DNA from 3 places in the Oceanobacillus sp. FSL W7-1293 genome. Region 3 is predicted to be linked to each of the others. Evidence: riboswitches for the same ligand, from Rfam matches in the RefSeq annotation. Region 3 holds a riboswitch; each other region holds the start of a gene.
The links. A riboswitch is a leader RNA that binds a small molecule or an ion and turns the genes downstream of it on or off. The one in region 3 is predicted to bind thiamine pyrophosphate.
Positions count from the first base shown of each region.

Region 1: it holds a riboswitch for thiamine pyrophosphate, as region 3 does, so the genes downstream of both, MKY65_RS21785 (acetylornithine deacetylase) here and thiT (energy-coupled thiamine transporter ThiT) in region 3, are expected to answer to the same signal.
Region 2: it holds a riboswitch for thiamine pyrophosphate, as region 3 does, so the genes downstream of both, MKY65_RS11990 (long-chain fatty acid--CoA ligase) here and thiT (energy-coupled thiamine transporter ThiT) in region 3, are expected to answer to the same signal.

Region 1 is NZ_CP150212.1:4,535,888-4,538,160, reverse strand. Features, by position in the region: gene MKY65_RS21790 (MFS transporter) at 1-1,101, opposite strand, end outside; TPP riboswitch at 1,281-1,384, shown strand; gene MKY65_RS21785 (acetylornithine deacetylase) at 1,466-2,273, shown strand, end outside.
Region 2 is NZ_CP150212.1:2,447,199-2,449,471, forward strand. Features, by position in the region: TPP riboswitch at 539-639, shown strand; TPP riboswitch at 727-836, shown strand; gene MKY65_RS11990 (long-chain fatty acid--CoA ligase) at 930-1,988, shown strand; gene MKY65_RS11995 (acyl-CoA reductase) at 1,975-2,273, shown strand, end outside.
Region 3 is NZ_CP150212.1:2,762,119-2,764,391, reverse strand. Features, by position in the region: gene MKY65_RS13590 (M3 family oligoendopeptidase) at 1-1,159, shown strand, start outside; TPP riboswitch at 1,224-1,328, shown strand; gene thiT (energy-coupled thiamine transporter ThiT) at 1,472-2,038, shown strand.

The DNA of each region.
Region 1 (2,273 bases), 1.8 Mb from region 3:
AGATACAAGTCCGAAGAAACCTAAAGAAATAAAATTAGAAAAATAAAGCAGGACGGCATTGAAACTGAAACCTCTTCCCAGCATATCTGGCGGAATATACTTTTGCAGTAAATAAACCCTGGATAGCCCAGATAGAGGCAATCCGACTGCTACCCAGATAATTCCCAAAACAAGCAGGGGGATAGCTGGTAAACCTCCTAAGAATAAAATGCCTGTCCCCCAGATAAGGGAGCTGAGAAGGTAGGTTTTTAGCGTGAATTGTTTAAAGATATAGGGAACAATCAAATTGACAATAATAACAACAATTCCAAACCATCCTGTTACAACGCTGTACCATACTTCTGCATTCGCCATCGTTTCTTGTAATAGTAATAACAGCCCAACCTGCCAAACCCAGGTGTTAAAGAAAACAATAAAAGCTGTCATCTCAAATAAGGAGCGGATGGTTTTATGAGAACGGAGCCATATAGCAAATTCCCGGATGGCTGTGAATATATTAAAATGCTTTTTATCTGTCTGCTCTTCTTTTAAAAGAATGAATGATAGAAAAAGCGCGCTCAATAGATAGCTGAGTGCATCCAGCGTGAAAAAGTGGATCACACCAATAGTATTCATGAAGATAATGCTGAAAACAGGTCCTAAAACAGTCATTCCCCGTGTTACAGTGTCCGTTAAACTATTTACTGCAGGTCTCTCTCTTTCACTCGTGATAAGCGGGATAATTGCCCGATGCGCCGGATTATATAAGCATCCGCATAAATGAATCAAGATGCTTACAATAATTAAATGCCAGTAAGCAAGCTGATTGGAGAAGTCTAACAAAACTAACCCGATGAGAAGCGGAGAACGAAATAAATCGATACGAATCAACCATTTCATTTTAGAAATCCAGTCAGCAATAACTCCTCCAATCAATCCGAACAGCAGGTAAGGAGCAACTTGAGCGATAGCAATCCCCGTGGTATACGCATTAGAAGCAGTTAAATCATAAGCAAGAAATAAAAGAGCCATGCCAGTCATCACATTCCCTAAATTGGAACTGGCAGTAGCAAGCAGATAGTTTCGGGCACGTTTATTTTTTTTTATGATAGTTATGTACACTAGCTGTAACCTCCTTTGTAAGAAGGTTACAACGTATTCCGGATTTCATCTGTATTGATATTGCGCAAAAAAACAGCAATATGTATACAGACAAGCGGGTATAGAATCATCCTTCCTTAAATTCTGCTTTACGCTTACAAAACTGTATGGTAATCTAAAAGGGATAAATACATACGCAATGGATCCACTAGGGGTGCTTATTAAGCTGAGAGAGGTATATTGCCTTGACCCTTACCAACCTGATCTAGTTCGTACTAGCGGAGGGAAGTGGGCGGATATGCCTTTAGGTAAATGAACCAAATTATTCTGCCGCTTTCTATATCAGGAGGCGGCTTTTTTGCGTGCTTTGAAAGGAGGTTTTTGAATGGATGGATTAATTCAGGAGATTCGAAATCGAGAAGACGAATTAATAGCGCTTGTCAGCGATTTGATTCGTTTTGAAACACCAGCCCCGCCTGCAAGAAATACAGAGGCTATCCAAGCTTATATTGCGAACTACTTGAAGGAAATGAATTTTGAAACAGAACAATGGGAGGTTTATCCCGGTGACCCGAATGTCGTCGGCTGTTTGCGTGGAACTGCTTCCGATACATACAACAGCTTGATTCTTAATGGGCATGTGGATGTCGCTTCTATAGAGGAAGGTGAAAACTGGAAGCATGCACCATTTCAGCCAGCAGTGGAAGGGCGTACATTATTTGGGCGGGGTGCAGCAGATATGAAAGGCGGTCTGGCAGCGTGTTTATTTGCGATGCGCATATTGCATGACCACCAGATTCGCCTTGGCGGGGATGTTATTCTGCAGTCCGTCATTGGTGAAGAGGTTGGGGAAGCAGGGACGAAGCAATGCGGAGAACGCGGGTATACAGCAGATTATGCCATTGTTGCAGATACAAGTCATTGCGAAATACATGGGCAAGGAGGCGTTATTACCGGCTGGATTACAGTGAAAAGTCCGTCCACGCACCATGATGGGACACGTCGCCAGCTCATTCATGCAGGCGGCGGGATGAATGGGGCCAGCGCCATTGAAAAGATGAATAAGCTCCTTACTGTGTTGCAGGAGCTGGAGCGACATTGGGCAGTGACCAAATCCTATCCAGGCTTTCCCCCAGGAACCAATACCATCAACCCGGCAGTGATTGAAGGAGGCAGACATGCTGCTTTTATTG
Region 2 (2,273 bases), 310 kb from region 3:
AAAGAGCATCTCGTTTCCTTTCTAAGCCAGCTGTAATAACATCATCATGATAAGAAGCTGGTATTTTATTTTCGCATATGTACTGATTTTTTTGAATTTGTCACTACCTTTATAAAAATAATTTTCATTTGTATCCCTCATCTCCGGTGATAAAACATGCTTCATCAATAAAATAGGTGAACTTGTATAAAGGTTTTTTTCACAAATCACATAATAAAATTGCTGGATTTCTTAGCTAGTTATTTATTTTTATAGGAATCCAATCTGTTTTTGAGCCGATTCATTTTCTATCACTCATTTGCTTAAATGATAGTTTGCTTTTTTCAAAAGTAGCAATGACAGTGCTGTAATCAGAGTGTTAACTATGAGTAAGGTAATACAGCTTCGTAATAAAAAAATAATTAACGAAGAAAAAGTTAAAATAAATAGGTAGCAATGCTCAGCGTGGGAGTGAAGATTAGGGCATATGATGAGTTCGAAAGGAAAAACAACTTGAATGACAAAACCAGGTATGTTTTAATTGAAAATATAATATCTTAATTTTCACTTGGGGAGCAATTTTTATTGCTAAGAGAGGGAACTCTACCCTTGGAATCTGATCTAGTTAATTCTAGCCTAGGGAAGTGATGGCTTGCTTAGTAATAATAAGCTGTATACACTTTCCATTCTTCTGAATTCGTTGAGTGAATTATGAAATGCTTTAATTATAATAGCTATAAAAATTTAATAAAAGTGTAGGGGGACCAGTGTTGCTGGTTGAGATAGGATCCGTAAGATATAGACCCTTTGAACCTGATCTGGTTGATGCCAGCGTAGGGAACATACGAGATTTACATTCTATTTAAGAAGTATTGTATGCACCCTGGGCTCGTAATGCCTAGGGTGTTTTTGTTTTTGTTATCAAAATTAGTTTAATGGAGGAGAATGTGTTGAAACAAGATATCCAGATGTTTATCGAAAGACCAGAAGAAAGTAAATATACGTTTAATGAGCTTGCTGTGCAACTATTTGGATATTTGTATAGAGAGAATGAAGCATATCAGCAATTTTGTAGACGAAATGGAATAGGTAGCAGACAAGTCCGTACGTGGAAGGATATTCCTGCTGTATCTACGGAAGCTTTTAAAAATACTTTCTTAAGCACGGTTCCGGAGGAGGATTGTGAGCGTATTTTTATGACCAGCGGGACAACTAGCAGGAAACAAGGAAAGCATTATCATGAGAATTTAGATATTTACGATTTTTCTGCACGAAACAGCTTTCAACAGTTTGTTAGTGAGGAGCAGCGTCCAATAGCTATTCTATTCCCGGATGAAGAGGAGATGCCAAATTCATCGCTTGCCCATTACTTGACCATGTTGCGGGAGTATCAGGGGACGAAGGATTCAAGGCATTTTGTAACACGTAGCGGATTGGAGGTACAGTCATTCATTCAATGGACGAAAGAATATAAGGATACGTCAGTGATTGTCCTCGGTGCAAGCTACAGCTTTGTTCATTTATTTGATGCGTTGGAGGAGATAGATCAAACGCTGCCTTTACATAAGGATAGTCTTATATTTGACACGGGTGGATTTAAGAATATTTCCAGATCCTTAGAAGAAGAGGAGTTTTATGAAAAGTTAGAACAAATTTTTCATGTGAAGCGTGAGAATATGGTGAACATGTATGGCATGACAGAATTATCTACACAGTATTATACAGCGATTGGTAAAGGACAAAAGCATATAAAGAAAAATCCGCACTGGATTCGTTTTAAAGTAGTTGACCCTGTAAGCGGGGAAGAAATGCCAAAAGGCGAAGCGGGTTTGCTTATTCATGTTGATCTGGCGAATATCAATTCAGTGCCGGCAGTGCAGACTAGTGACCTGGCGGTGGAGCATGAAACAGGGTTTGAATTACTGGGACGGCAGGCAAGCGCGGAGCCTAAAGGATGTTCATTATCTGCGAAGCAATGGCTGGAGGAACATAACCATGTCAACGGTTGAGTATGGCGGCTATCTGCCGCCTGAAGCAAAGAAGATGAAGATAGAGGAGCGTGTGCTTTCCTTTAAAAAGGGAGAAGAGAAAGTGCATATACATATGCCTTATCCTGCTCCAGAACAGATACAACAGCTTGGAAGCATTATGAAAACATCTGCTGTTCAAACCATGGATACGACCGAAATCATACAGGCTGTCTCAAAGGCAATCCACTTGTTGTTAGATCGGAATCACCCGGCTCGTATAAAGGCAGAAAAGCTGTTGCCTATTATTACAGGATATGATGCAGA
Region 3 (2,273 bases):
CCGGCGAATAAGTAATGCCTGGAAAGCGAATGAGGACTTATTTGGGCAGACATTAAATCACATGGCTGGATTTCGCCTGCAAACCTATAAACATTATGGATGGGACCATGTCTTAAAAGAGCCGTTAGCAAAAAATCGAATGAAGGAAGAAACATTAAATACAATGTGGGGAGCGATTGAAAAGCATAAATCCCTGTTTGCAGACTACTTACATCAAAAGGCTTCTCTGTTAAATTTGGATAAATTAAGCATTTTCGATGTAAATGCTCCGATTCAATCAAAAATGGAAAAGAAAAGCTATGATGAAGGAGCTGCTTTTATTGTAGAGCAATTCCGCAGCTTCAGTCCCAAAATGGCGGATTTCGCACAAATGGCGTTTGAAAAACGCTGGATTGAAGCGGAGGACCGTGCAGGAAAACGTCCGGGAGGATTCTGTACAAGCTTTCCGCTCAGTGAACAAACTCGTATTTTTATGACGTACTCCGGAACGCCTTCTAATATAGCTACCCTGGCTCATGAGTTGGGACATGGTTATCACCAGTATGTGATGAACGATATGAACGGTTTGAATCAAGGCTATGCAATGAATGTTGCGGAAACTGCTTCGACCTTTGCAGAAATGATCGTAGCAGATGCATCGGTGAAAATGGCGGCGACAGATGAAGAAAAATTAACGCTGTTAGAGGATAAAGTATCGCGAAGTGTGGCTTTCTTCATGAACATCCATGCACGCTTTTTATTCGAGAAACAATTCTATGAAGAACGCAAACAAGGTATGGTCAGTACGGAACGGTTAAATGAACTTATGGTGGAAGCACAGAAAGAAGCTTACTGCGGAAGCCTGTCTGAATATGATCCGCATTTCTGGGCTTCCAAACTGCATTTTCATATTACTGGTGTGCCATTTTATAACTTCCCGTATACATTTGGTTATTTATTCAGCCAGGGAATTTATGCTTATGCAAAGGATTATAAAGGAGATTTTGAGGCAAAATATACTGCTTTATTAAGGGATACCGGCAGAATGACCGTAGAAGAGCTTGCTGAAAAGCATTTGCAAGTAGATTTGACCAAGCCTGAGTTTTGGGAAAATGCCATCGAAATCTGTAAACAGGATGTGCGGGAATTTTTAGAGTTAGCGAAGAGAGTTGAAAAGTAAAAGAGGCTATTGCGGTTTTTTAGAAAGTGATTTATACTAAGCCTATACAAAAAAGTGAATAAAAAAAGCCTGCAAGGGGAGCCTTTGGCTGAGAGTGGACATTTTCTGTGTTCTGACCCTTTGAACCTGTCAGTTAGCGCTGGCGTAGGGATTGTGGACTTTTTGATGGATATAAAAGCAATGTGTGAGTGGAGTTTAAGGTATTCTTTTAAAATGTATTTTTTTAAAGAATACCGCCATCAAGAAGACTCCCTTGGCATTGCTTTTTTGTGGTCTAAAAAAGATTGTTCGATGTAAAAGGGGGAGAGACGATTGAAGAATAAAACACTATTTTTAGTAGAAGTAGCTATTTTTACGGCACTTGCATTACTGCTGGATATTTTACCGTTAGGATTTAAGCTTTGGCCGCAAGGAGGCTCCGTTTCTTTTGCAATGATTCCTGTCTTCATTGTAGCCTTTCGCTGGGGTCTGAAAGGCGGTTTGTTATCTGGTTTTCTTTGGGGAGTATTACAGGTGGCAACTGGTACAGCTTATATCCTGCATCCCGTGCAGGGAATCATTGAGTATGGATTAGCTTTTACAGTAGTAGGGCTTGCCGGGGTGTTTTCGAAGCAGGTTATCGAAAGCATGAAAAACAAGCAGGTAAAGAGATCCTTTGTCTATATTTTAATTGGCGTATTTCTGGGATCGGCTGCTCGTTTTATATGTCATTATATTGCCGGAATGGTTTTCTTTGGTTCAGCCGTCGAAGGACAGCCGGCGTGGCTTTATTCATTAATATATAATTCATCTTATATGGTTCCATCCTTTATTTTAAGTCTTGTTATTGTGTTCCTCCTGTTTTATAAACAGCCGAGAACATTAGTTGGAAAAGTATAACAAAAGAAAACTCCCTCACACAAAAACCTGTAGCACATCTTGCTTCAGGTTTTTCTTAAACCATTATTTTTATTTGGATAGTTTTGTTAAGTTTTATTAACATTTACTTATGGAATAGGCGTTGAACGTGAATAATGGTAGAATAAAGAAAATAAAATATATAAAGATACATTCTTACATCTTCATCTAACAAAAAAAGGGAGCTTTAAAAGAAGGAATTTTTGTCTAAGAGAAC